Regions from separate parts of the Streptomyces sp. NPDC041200 genome, predicted to be linked through region 2. Evidence: riboswitches for the same ligand, from Rfam matches in the RefSeq annotation. Region 2 holds a riboswitch; each other region holds the start of a gene.
The links. A riboswitch is a leader RNA that binds a small molecule or an ion and turns the genes downstream of it on or off. The one in region 2 is predicted to bind cyclic di-AMP.
Positions count from the first base shown of each region.

Region 1 (3,925 bases), on a different contig from region 2:
GCCCGGCGTCGATCTTCGTCCGTGCGGCGACCGCCGCCGGCGTCCCCATCACGATCGCCAAGGCGGGCGGCACCCCGGTCAACGCCGCTTCCATGCTCGCCGTGCTCGGCCTGGGCGCTCAGGGCGGCGACGAGGTCGTGCTCACCTCCGAGGCCGACGACGCGGAGGCGGCGCTCGACCGCCTGGCGAAGCTGGTGGCCGAGGGTCTCGAGGAGCTTCCGGAGACCGTCTGATTCCGTCCGAATCGCATTTCGGCGCGGCGGGGCCGCGGTGAACCATTACGGGTCACCGCGGCCCCGTTGTTTTTCCGGAGACGGAATTCCCTTGAGCGCTTTACCGGGCGGCTGTTAATTCCGACCGCTCGCCGTGTTTACGGAGTGTTTCGAAGTCCTCACCTGGGCCGCGTTTCGCAGCCGGAATTCGGACAGCGAACGCTCGGTGTGCGCGGCGGCGAGCGCCCGCGCCCGCTCGGCGTCACCGCGCGCGACCGCGTCCACGATCGCCCCGTGCTCCGCCCAGGCCTCGACGGCGCGCACCGACAGGTCCCCCGCAGAGCCCGGTACGGCCTGCGCGGCCTGCCGGGCCGGATCCACCGCGTACACCCACGCCGTCTTGCGCCGCAGCTGCACCAGCAGACCCGACAGGCTCGGGCTGCCGGACGCCTGGGCGAGCGTCTCGTGGAACCAGTCGCCCAGCGAGCGCAGCTCGCCCAGCCGACCGCGCTGGGCCCGCTCCTGGCCGAGCCGGACCAGACCGCGCAGCACCTTCAGATGCCCCTCGGTGCGGCGCTGGGCGGCCTTGGCGGCACCCAGCGGCTCCAGCAGCGCCCGGATGTCCAGGAGGTCGGCCGCCTCCTTCTCGGACGGCTGCGCGACGCACGCGCCCGCATGCCGCCTGGTCGTGACGAAGCCCTCGGACTCCAGGGTGCGCAGCGCCTCGCGGACGGGCACCCGGGAGACCCCGTAGCGCCGGGCCAGCAGCTCCTCGGCCAGGCGGCTGCCGGGCGGATAGGCACCGGAGATGATGTCGTCACGGATCGCCGCGCACACCGCATGCGCCGAAATCCGGCGACCGCCCTGGAGTGCGGCCGTATCCCCGCTCATTTCCGGTCCCGCATTATCGAACCTCCGCCTCAACCCCGCGAAACGCATCCGCTTGACGCGCGTTCAGCGACTCTATTCGAAGCTGCCGGGATTTCCGATGGGCGAAGGAAATTCAGGGATATTTTTTGGTCACAGCGGCGCATCACGCCGAAGGCCCCGTCCGGAGCGGACGGGGCCTTTCGACAAGAGTGGGCGACGGGTCAGAGGTTGACGCCGTGCGAGCGCAGGTACGACAGCGGGTCCATGTCCGAGCCGTACTCCGCGGTGGTACGGGCCTCGAAGTGCAGGTGCGGGCCGGTGACGTTGCCGGTGGCGCCGGACAGGCCGATCTGCTGGCCGGGGGTGACCTTCTCGCCGACCGAGACGCCGACCGACGAGAGGTGGCCGTACTGGGTGTAGGTGCCGTCGTTCATCTTGATGACGACATTGTTGCCGTAGGCGCCGCCCCAGCCCGCCTCGACGACCTCGCCGGAGCCCACCGACTGCACCTCGGTGCCCGTGGAGGCCTGGAAGTCGATCCCGGTGTGACTGCCGGAGGACCACAGGCCGCTGGACGCCGCGTAACCGGTGGAGACGGAGGAACCGTCGACCGGCGAGACGAACGTGTTGAGGCGCTTGCGCTCGGCCTCACGCGCGGCGCGCTCCTTGGCATCGCGCTCCGCCTTGGCCTTCTTCGCGGCGGCCTCGGCCTTCCGAGCGGCCTCCTGGCGGGCCACGGCCTCGGCCTTCGCCTTGGCGGCGGCGGCCTCGGCGGCGCTCTCCTGGGACTGGGCCTGCGCGTCGATCTGGTCGGAGAGACCGTCGCCCATCACCATCGCCTGGCGGAGACCGGTGTCCTGGGCAGACGCCTCGCCGGTCGCGGCGAGGGCGGGGCCGGCGATCCCGGCTACGACGCCCGAGGCGACCGTGGTGATGCCAGCGATGTTCGCGCCGGTGCGGACGGCGGTCTGGCTGGGACGTCGGTGCTTCCCGGCGGCACGGGTGAACGCCATGGTGTGGCGCACTCCTTTCCTTCCTCTCGCCTACCGGGTTAGCTGACGGGTTCGGAGCAGGAAGGTCTCCTACGGGCCCCTCCCCCGGCCGGGGAAGGCGTCCGATTCACCCCAGGGACGTTTGGGTCCCCGGCTCCCCTGGCACTCGCACCATGGGACTCGGCGATGGCTGTCCGTGCCGCGGGTGCGGCGGTATCCGGCGAACAGCCGCACTGACGCTAGACGGGCCGTGTTTCGATCACCAAACGGTTACGGGTTTTTGTTGTTCTCGCCACAAACCAAACGCCCCGCGAATCGGACATATGGGAGGACCCCGGCGTCTCACTTGACGCCAGGGTCCTTGTGGGGGTGGTGCGTTGAGCGGCCTCAGCCGGCGATGACGGTCACCTCTCCGATGCCGAGCGCCTTCACCGGCTCCTCGATCCGGGAGGCGTCACCCACGAGCACCGTCACCAGCCGGTCGGCCGGGAAGGCGCTCACGACCGCCGCGGTCGCCTCCACCGTCCCCGCGTCGGCGAGCCGTGCGTACAGCTGCGCCTGGAAGTCGTCCGGCAGGTGCTGCTCGACCTGGTCGGCGAGGGTGCCCGCGACGGCGGCGGCCGTCTCGTACTTGAGCGGGGCGACGCCGACGAGGTTCTGCACGGCGACATCGCGCTCGGCGTCCGTCAGCCCCTCCTCCTTCAACGTCCGCAGCACCGTCCACAGGTCCTCCAGAGCCGGGCCGGTGACCTCGGTGGCCACCGAACCGCTGATCGCCAGCAGCGAGGCGCCCGCCGAGCCGCCGCCGGCCGGCGAGGGCGGCGTCGAGCGCAGCACCTGGCCGAAGGCGCGCACCCCGTAGGTGTAGCCCTTCTCCTCGCGCAGCACCCGGTCCAGCCGGGAGGTCAGGGTGCCGCCCAGGCAGTAGGTGCCCAGCACCTGGGCGGGCCAGACGCGGTCGTGGCGGTCGGCGCCGACGCGCCCGAGGAGCAGCTGGGTCTGGACCGCGCCGGGCCGGTCGACGATCACCACACGGCCGGTGTCGTCGGCGATGACCGGCGGGACCGACCGCTGCGGGGCGGGGCCGCCGGTCCAGGCGCCCAGGGTGTCGGCGAGCGCCTGGTCGAGGTCGACCCCGGCCAGGTCACCGACGATGACCGCGGTCGCGGTGGACGGCCGGACATGCGCCTCGTAGAAGGCCCGCACCGCCGCGGCGTCGATGCCCTCGATGGTCTCCTCGGTGCCCTGGCGCGGCCGGGACATCCGCGACTCGGTCGGGAACAGCTCCTTGGCCAGGGCCATCGAGGCGCGGCGGGCCGGGTTGGCCAGCTCGTGCGGGATCTCGTCCAGCCGGTTGCGCACCAGCCGCTCGATCTCGCCGTCGGGGAAGGCGGGGGCGCGCAGGGCGTCGGCGAGCAGACCGAGCGCCTTGGGCAGCCGGGAAACCGGCACCTCCAGGGAGACCCGGACGCCGGGGTGGTCCGCGTGGGCGTCCAGGGTGGCGCCGCAACGCTCCAGCTCGGCGGCGAACTCCTCGGCGGTGTGCTTGTCGGTGCCCTCGGACAGGGCGCGCGACATGATCGTGGCGACGCCCTCCAGACCGGCCGGCTCGGTGTCCAGCGGGGCGTCCAGGTTGATCTCCACCGCGACGACCTGCTGGCCGGGGCGGTGGCAGCGCAGCACGGTCAGCCCGTTGGCCAGCTCACCGCGCTCGGGCGCCGGGAAGGCCCACGGCTTGGGGGCGCCACCCTGCGGCTGCGGGTGGAAGGTCATGGTGGCGGTGACGGCGTCGCTCACTGGGCCGCCTCCCCTTCTGCGTCGGTGTCGGCGGCTTCTGCGGCATCGGCCTGG
Region 1 is NZ_JBVIZF010000013.1:96,935-100,859, reverse strand. It holds gene ACZ6CL_RS26265 (HPr family phosphocarrier protein) at 1-233, shown strand, start outside; gene ACZ6CL_RS26260 (GntR family transcriptional regulator) at 348-1,103, opposite strand; gene ACZ6CL_RS26255 (M23 family metallopeptidase) at 1,304-2,095, opposite strand; cyclic di-AMP (ydaO/yuaA leader) riboswitch at 2,108-2,270, opposite strand; gene ACZ6CL_RS26250 (M16 family metallopeptidase) at 2,462-3,847, opposite strand; gene ACZ6CL_RS26245 (M16 family metallopeptidase) at 3,868-3,925, opposite strand, start outside.
Region 1: another riboswitch for cyclic di-AMP. It lies ahead of ACZ6CL_RS26255 (M23 family metallopeptidase); the one in region 2 lies ahead of ACZ6CL_RS30415 (M23 family metallopeptidase).

Region 2 (3,925 bases):
GGCGACGGCCGGATCAGGGAGTCACGGGTTCAGCCCGTGGTCGCGCAGCCAGGTCAGCGGGGCGATCGGGGAGCCGCCGCCCGGCCGTACCTCCAGGTGGAGGTGGGGGCCCGTGACGTTGCCGGTGGCGCCGACGCGGCCGATGGTCTCGCCCGAGGACACCTTGCCCGAGGTGACGACCATGGACGACAGGTGGCAGTACCAGATCTCGGTGCCGTCATCGAGCTTGAGCACGATGCGGTAGCCGTACGAACCGGCCCAGCCCGCCTGGGTGATGGTGCCGCCGCTCACCGCCTTGACCGGGGTGCCGGTCGGGGCGGCGAAGTCCTGGCCGGTGTGGTCGGCGGACCAGATGTCGCCGGCCTGGCCGAAGCCCGCGGTCAGGGTGTACGAGGCGACGGGGAGGGTGAACCCGGCGGAGGTGGAAGTGGAGGACTTGGCGGGGGCGTCGGCGGCCTTGGCCGCGGCGGCCTTCTTCTCGGCCTCTTCCTTCGCCTCGGCGGCCTCGGCGGCCTTCTTCTTGGCGGCGGCCTCGGCCTTCTTCTGCTCCGCCAGGTCGCGGGCCTTGGCCGCGGCCTTCGCGGCGTCGTCGGCGGCGGCCTTCGCGGCGGCGCGCGCCGCGGCCTCGCGCCGGTCGTCGTCCGCCGCGGTCTGCTGGCTCTCGGCCTGCTGGAGGATACGGGTGCGCAGCGCCTCGCCCGAGTCGGTACCGCTCGTGGCGAGGGTGGCCGCGGCGGGCTGGGCGGAGTCCTGGTCGTCGGCCATCAGGGAGCCGATGCCGGGCAGGTCCTTGGCGGCGGGCAGCTGGGCCTTGACCTCGTCGGCGACGTGGGCGAGGTCCGGCATGGAGATCGGTGGGTTCGGCCGGTCCTTGGCGCTCGCCATGCCGCCCGCGCCGACCGCCGCGATGACGCCGACGCCGAGCACGGCACTGCTGCGGGCCATGGTGCCGCCGCGCGGCTTGACGACGCGGTGCCTGCCGCGCAGCGGAGCGATGGACTCCTCGGTGGGGTTCCACTCGTCCCAGACGGCTTCCTTGCCTGCGGACGGCTCATCTGGTTCGGCACCGAGGCCGACTGCGGGGCGGGCGCCGGCTCCGGCGTCGAAGCCGACTCCGTACGCGGTCGCGGTGCCGATGCCGGTACCGGACGAGCGGTACGGAGCTTCGTCCAGTACGGACCTGTTGGACGCCACCGGGGCGCACTCCTTTCCTTCCCTCTCGCCTACCGGGTTAGCTGACGGGTTCGGAGCAGGAAGGTCTCCTACGGGTCAGGTTCGACCCGATTCACCCCAAGGTGGTGGTTCCCCGGTTCCCTGGTGCCGCGACTGTTGCTGCCGTGGTGCGTGGTGGTGCGTGGTGCTCAAGGTGGTGCTGTCGCTGCACGTAACGGGATTCGGCGACGGCGCACGGTGCCGCCTCTGCGACGGCTGTGCCGACCGCGCTGCGTTATCGAACGTTAATAGAGAGCGCGACATGATTCCAAGCTCTTCTGAAGAATTCGCGCAGCTTTGGCATGAACTTAGTAACCAAGGAAGGACAGATGGGGGCGTTTCACCCCACTTGAAAAGGGATGGCAAAAACCTCCGGCGGGCTGATCGTGTGTCAATCGTTATGCGCGCGCGTCACGGTTGGCTACGGTCCGTGTCCGGAGCGGGGGGTGTCGTTCCGTTCGGCGCCGTTCCGTTCGGCGCCGTTCCGTTCGGCGCCGTTCCGTTCAGGCCGGGCGGGCGCCGCACCGCGAGCAGTGCCATGTCGTCCGAGGTCTCCCCGCCCGAGTGCAGCGCGACATCCTCCACCAGCGCGTCGAGCATGCCGCCCGGTCCGGTGAAGCGGCGGCCGCGCAGCCGCTCCTCGGGGACGTAGAAGGTGCCGTGCCGGTCGCGGGCCTCGGTCACCCCGTCCGTGAACAGCAGCAGCGTGGCGTCCTCCGGAAACCGCAGCTCCGTCACCCGGTCGGGCCACGCGCCCAGTTCGCCCATCCCCAGCGGCAGCGCGGGCGTCTCCGGCTGCAGTGGGCGCACCTCACCGTCGCCGGGCAGCAGCAGCGGCGCGGGGTGGCCGCGGTTGATGAGGCGGAGGGTGGAGTCGCCGCGCGGGATCTCGCCGAGGACGGCGGTGGTGAACCCCTCGAACGCCTCCAGCTCGGCCCGCCGGGCGCCCTCGCGCCGCAACGCCCGCTCCAGCCGTCCCGCCAGCCCCTCCAGCGTGGCCTCCTGCTCGGCCGCCTCCCGGAACGCGCCGATGAGGACCGCGACGACCTCCACCGCCTGCAGCCCCTTGCCGCGGACGTCCCCGACGATCAGCCGTACCCCGTGCGGGGTGTCCTGGACCGCGTACAGGTCGCCGCCGATCGCGGCGTACCGCTCGGCCGCCACATAGCGCGCCGCGACGTCCAGCCCGGCGATACGGGCGGGCGGTACGGGCAGCACGGCCCGCTGCGCCGCCTCCGCGATGCCGCGCGCCGAGGCCAGCCGCCGGTCGCCGCGGCGGACGACGCGGTTGATCACGAGCGCGAGCAGGGCGACGGTGGCCACGGTGGCGATCTCGGTCGCGGCCTGGGTCGGGTCCCGTACGCCGTGCAGCTCCGCCAGCAGGCAGACGGCGGTGAGGGCGAGGACCGTCGTGACGATGGTCTGCCGCAGCGGGAAGAGGGAGGCGGCGACCAGCGGGGCCGCGGCGAAGAAGGGGGACGCGGTGTACGGGGCCGGGGCGGCGAGGTCGAAGGCGACGCCGCCGAGCAGGAGGAGGGCGGGGGTCCACGGGGCCAGCTGGCGCCCCGGCGAGGCCCGGACGGCCTCCTCGGCCGTGATGAGACCGGGGGCCGTGCCCGAGGAATCGGGGGCGGCGGGCGTACGGGCGCCCGGACGAGCCCTGCTCCCTCGCACCCGCGCCACCGGCCTGTCTCGCTTTCCCTGGTTCGTGGCCCCGTCCATCAGACTTCCGGGTGCCGGGCCGCCGTGCGAGTCGATGGCGGCCATGTGGGTGCGTCAGAAGTGCTTCGCGGACGGGGCGTGGTTGTGCGGGGGTTGACGGCCCCCGGGTGCCCTGCGGCCCCGGATGGCGTGCATCCGGGGCCGCAGGGTGAGCCGTGGCGTTCGCCGGGGCTCGGTCAGCCGCGGCCGTGGCCGCCACCTTGGTGTTCGTCGCTTCAGGGGGTGCCGAGGGCGATGTTGGAGCACTTGCTGCCGATGTTGATGTCACCCGTCGGGGCGAGCGCGGCGGCGCCGGTGATCGGACCGGTGGCGGTGTCGCAGTCGTTGCTCTGGACGGCCGCAGTGCCGTTGGTGAAGTTGATGCAGTCGGAGGCGATGTTGAGATCGCCCGCCGGAGCGGCCACGGCGCCCTGGATGATGGCGCTGGTCGCGGTGTCGCACGCGTTGGTCTGGATCGTCCCGAAGGGGTCGAAGCCCCCGCCACCGTAACCGTGGGCGGACGCTCCAGCCGCACTCCCCAGGACCAGGGCGCCTGCCGCCACGGTCAGGACAGCAACCTTCTTGCCGATGTTCACGAGATTTCCTCCAGAAGAGCTGAATCCGCGGAAAACCACACATTGCGATTCAACGAAAGGACATCCGCGACACCGGGGAGGCGCGCACGCACTTCACCCGATGGGCCCACTGTCGGACTATTCGGAAGCCAGCGCGTCAGGGATCGACGCCGTCAGAGATCGACGCCAAGGGCGCGGGCGTGGCGGTCGGCCGCCAGCTCCGCCGACACCTCGTCGAGGTAGACCTCGCACACCAGCCGCCCGTCCCGGGTCAGGTTGTGCTCCAGCTCCCACAGCACGATCTCGTCCCCGCCCGCGAGCAGGAAGGCGTGTTCGTAGAAGCGGCACCAGGTGGCGTCGGGGCCGCCGGAGCGGCGGCGCGGCTTGGGGGCGAGGGCGATGTCATGGGCGAAGGCGGTCATCAGCAGCCGCTCGGT
Region 2 is NZ_JBVIZF010000019.1:10,049-13,973, forward strand. It holds gene ACZ6CL_RS30415 (M23 family metallopeptidase) at 22-1,194, opposite strand; cyclic di-AMP (ydaO/yuaA leader) riboswitch at 1,206-1,335, opposite strand; gene ACZ6CL_RS30420 (PP2C family protein-serine/threonine phosphatase) at 1,624-2,886, opposite strand; gene ACZ6CL_RS30425 (hypothetical protein) at 3,150-3,509, opposite strand; gene ACZ6CL_RS30430 (DUF6227 family protein) at 3,662-3,925, opposite strand, start outside.

Region 3 (3,925 bases), on a different contig from region 2:
GCGCTTGATCCGGGCACGGTAGACCCGGGCGGCGGCGTGTTCGCCGAGCGCCTTGAGTCTGGTCGCGGTGGAGAACCGATCCGCCGGCACGTCGCCTCCCCGGAGATGACTTCGCTTGAGCAGTGCCCGCTTCAGCGGGCGCCGTCCCCGGCCACGGTACGGGACCGCGGCCGGGGACAGGCGTCAGACGTGCCCGCTGGAGAGCGGGGTCAGCCCTTGAAGCGCGGGAAGGCGGAGCGGCCCGCGTACACCGCGGCGTCGTCCAGGATCTCCTCGATGCGCAGCAGCTGGTTGTACTTGGCCACCCGCTCGGAGCGGGCCGGGGCGCCGGTCTTGATCTGGCCGCAGTTGGTGGCGACGGCCAGGTCGGCGATGGTGACGTCCTCGGTCTCACCGGAGCGGTGCGACATCATGCACTTGAAGCCGCTGCGCTGGGCCAGCTCGACGGCGTCGAGGGTCTCGGTCAGCGAGCCGATCTGGTTGACCTTGACCAGCAGGGCGTTCGCGGTGTCGCTCTCGATGCCGCGGGCCAGCCGCTCGGGGTTGGTGACGAACAGGTCGTCACCGACCAGCTGGACCTTGTCACCGAGCTGCTCGGTGATCGTCTTCCAGCCGTCCCAGTCCTCCTCGTTCAGCGGGTCCTCGATGGAGACCAGCGGGTACGCGTCGACCAGCTCGGCGTAGTACGCGGTCATCTCGGACGCGGTGCGGGCCTTGCCCTCGAACTGGTAGACGCCGTCCTTGTGGAACTCGGAGGCGGCGACGTCGAGCGCGAGCGCGATGTCCTGGCCGGGCTGGTAGCCGGCCTTCTTGATGGCCTCGACGATCAGGTCCAGGGCGTCCCGGTTGGAGTCGAGGTTCGGCGCGAAGCCGCCCTCGTCGCCGAGGCCGGTGGACAGGCCTCGCTCCTTCAGCACGCCCTTGAGGGTGTGGTAGACCTCGGCGCCCCAGCGCAGGGCCTCGGAGAAGGACTCCGCGCCGACCGGCGCGATCATGAACTCCTGGATGTCCACATTGGAGTCGGCGTGCGAACCGCCGTTGAGGATGTTCATCATCGGGACCGGCAGCAGATGCGCGTTCGGACCGCCGAGGTAACGGAAGAGGGGCAGGTCGGACGCCTCGGAGGCGGCGTGTGCCACGGCAAGGGAGACGCCCAGGATGGCGTTGGCGCCGAGCGAGGACTTGTCCGGGGTGGCGTCCAGGTCGAACATCGCCTGGTCGATCAGGCGCTGCTCGGTGGCGTCATACCCGACCAGCTCGGGGCCGATCTGCTCGATGACGGCGAGGACGGCCTTCTCCACGCCCTTGCCGCCATAGCGGTTCTTGTCGCCGTCACGGAGTTCGAGGGCCTCGAAGGCGCCGGTGGAGGCGCCGGACGGGACGGCGGCACGGCCGGTGCTGCCGTCGTCGAGGCCGACCTCGACCTCGACCGTGGGGTTGCCTCGCGAGTCGAGGATCTCGCGAGCTACGACGACGTCGATGGACGGCACGAGGATCTCCTTCGTATGGGTCTTCGGTAGCAGCATGAGCCTAACCGCACCGAAGCCCCGGCGGGGTGCACCGTGGGGGCGGCGCACCCGGCCGGGGCTCGTTGACTACGGTGTGGCTGCTCAGCTCAGGTGCAGCTGCTGGCCGGGGAAGATCAGGTCGGCCTTCTGGACGACGTTCTTGTTCAGCTCGAAGAGCTTCTTCCAGCCGCCCTTGACGTCCTCCGTCTTGGCGATCTTGCCAAGGGTGTCACCGGCCTTGACCTTGTACTCGCCGTCGCCCTTCTTGATCGGGCCGCGGGCCTGGTCGCGCGCGGCGTGCTCGGGCGCGCTGCGCGGCGCGGCCTTCGGCTTGGCGGACGGGGCCGGCTGCGCGGAGTCGGACTGGCTCTGCTGCGGCGCGGACGGAGCCGGGGCGGCCGGGGCGCCGCCGGAGGTCAGGCCCTTGCCACAGACCGGCCAGGCGCCCTTGCCCTGGCTCGCGAGGACCTTCTCGGCTACCTGGATCTGCTGGGCCTTACCGGCCTTGTCTGCGGTGGGAGCGAAGGCGGTACCGCCGTAGGCGGCCCAGGTGGAGGAGGAGAACTGCAGGCCGCCGTAGTAACCGTTGCCGGTGTTGATCGACCAGTTGCCGCCGGACTCGCACTGCGCGACCTGGTCCCACTGGGAGCTGGTGGCGGCAGAGGCGGACGTCGCACCGATGAGCGGGGTGGCCACGGCGGCTCCGGCGAGGCCGACGAGCGCGGTGATGCGAGTGGCCTTGGACGGACGACGGTGCTTGCCCTGAGCATTGGACATGTTCGTTCGTTTCCTCACCGACGCCTACGAGGTGAGCTGTCGGGTTCGGGCGTGAGTTGCCCGGCTGGGTGCGGGGACCGCACCCTGCTTCACCCCTAGCCGTTCGGCCGATTCCGCTGGCCTCCCGGCACTTACCTTGGGTCCCCCGCTCCTGCCTTCGGCGCTGGCGCGTCGGTACCGGACGACCGCCGGCAGGACTCGGCGTGACGGTCGACGGTGCTCGTTGTGGCGAGCGGAAAGACGTTAAACACACGTCCGGGAAACGTTCAAACACCCTTATCGCAGCGAAGAGGGCGGTTATCGATCTCACCCGACCCACATCGGCGCAGGTGGGGCCGGGTGCGGAGAGACCGGACAGGACGGACGGGCCGGAAAATGTGACGAGAGGTATGTCTCACCGGAGCCAGATCGGGCAAATCACCCCGAACTACCGGCCCTTGATGGTGAGGTCAAGTCGCTGACCAGGGAGAATGAGATCCGGGTCGGTTCCGATGAGGTTCTCGTTGGACGCGTAGAGCCGACGCCAGTCGGCGCCCAACTCCTGCTTTTCGGCGATTGCTGAAAGGTTGTCACCCGGACGCACTGTGTAGCCGCCATCCGAGGGGTTTTCGGCGCGGTCGGTACCGCCACGCGAGGCATGGCCGCTCGGCCGCTCATCCCGGTCCCGGTCGCCCCGGTGCTTCCCCGAGGAGCCCCCGGAGCCGCTCTCGGTGGCGGAGGGGGTCGGCGAGGGGTCGGAGGTGCTGGACGAGGGGGACGGGGAGGGCGCGTCGTCGTCCGGCCCGTCGGGCGAGGCGGAGGCGGAGCCTTCGGACTGCTCCGGCCGCTCCGGCCCGCCGGACGCGTCCGGCGAGCCGGGGGTGTGCGACGCGCGGGGCGTGTCCGTCGCGCCGGGCGCCTTGCCGGACGAGTCGCCGCCCCGCCCGTCCGAGTCGCCCGAGCCCTCCGAGTCGCCGCGCTGGGCGTCCTGCCGGGGCGGAGGTGCCGTACTGCCCGGGTTCACGTCCGGGGCGTCGTCGCCGTCGCTCAGCCCGGCGTTCAGCGCGCAGCTGGGCCACGCGTCGGGGCCGCGGTCGCCGAGGATCGACTCGGCGACGGATATCTGCTGGGAGCGGCTGGCGAGGTCGGGGCGCGGGGCGTAGCTCGTGCCTCCGTACTTCTTCCACATGTCGAGGGTCAGCTGAAGACCGCCGTAGAAGCCGTTGCCCTCGTTGGCGCTCCACATCCCGGCGCTCTCGCACTCGGCGACCTGGTCCCACGTGGAGGCGGGGGCGGCCTGGGCGCCGGTCGCTCCGAAGAGCGGGATGGCGATGCTCGCACCGGTCACCCCCGCCGCGATGACGATGGCCGGAGCCTGGCGGGGGCGGCGGTGACGTCCGTTCCCGGAAAGCATGCGAATCGCCTCTCGTGTGGGGGCTCGTTTGTCGGTTGAACATAGCGACGCCACACGATCATCACAAGCCGGTGTATCCCAGGTCACGCCACGGTCACGCGGCTGACCGGATGTCACTTTTCCCAGGTCACCGGGAGGGTGCGCAGCCCGCGCATGATGAGTCCGCCGCGCCAGCGCAGTTCGTCCGGCTCCGCGCCGAGCCGGAGGCCGGGGATGCGGCGGAGCAGGGTGGCGAGGGCGGTCTGCG
Region 3 is NZ_JBVIZF010000022.1:78,542-82,466, forward strand. It holds gene ACZ6CL_RS32285 (FtsB family cell division protein) at 1-90, opposite strand, end outside; gene eno (phosphopyruvate hydratase) at 210-1,496, opposite strand; gene ACZ6CL_RS32295 (transglycosylase family protein) at 1,611-2,285, opposite strand; cyclic di-AMP (ydaO/yuaA leader) riboswitch at 2,292-2,458, opposite strand; gene ACZ6CL_RS32300 (transglycosylase family protein) at 2,713-3,678, opposite strand; gene ACZ6CL_RS32305 (cytochrome P450 family protein) at 3,792-3,925, opposite strand, start outside.
Region 3: another riboswitch for cyclic di-AMP. It lies ahead of ACZ6CL_RS32295 (transglycosylase family protein); the one in region 2 lies ahead of ACZ6CL_RS30415 (M23 family metallopeptidase).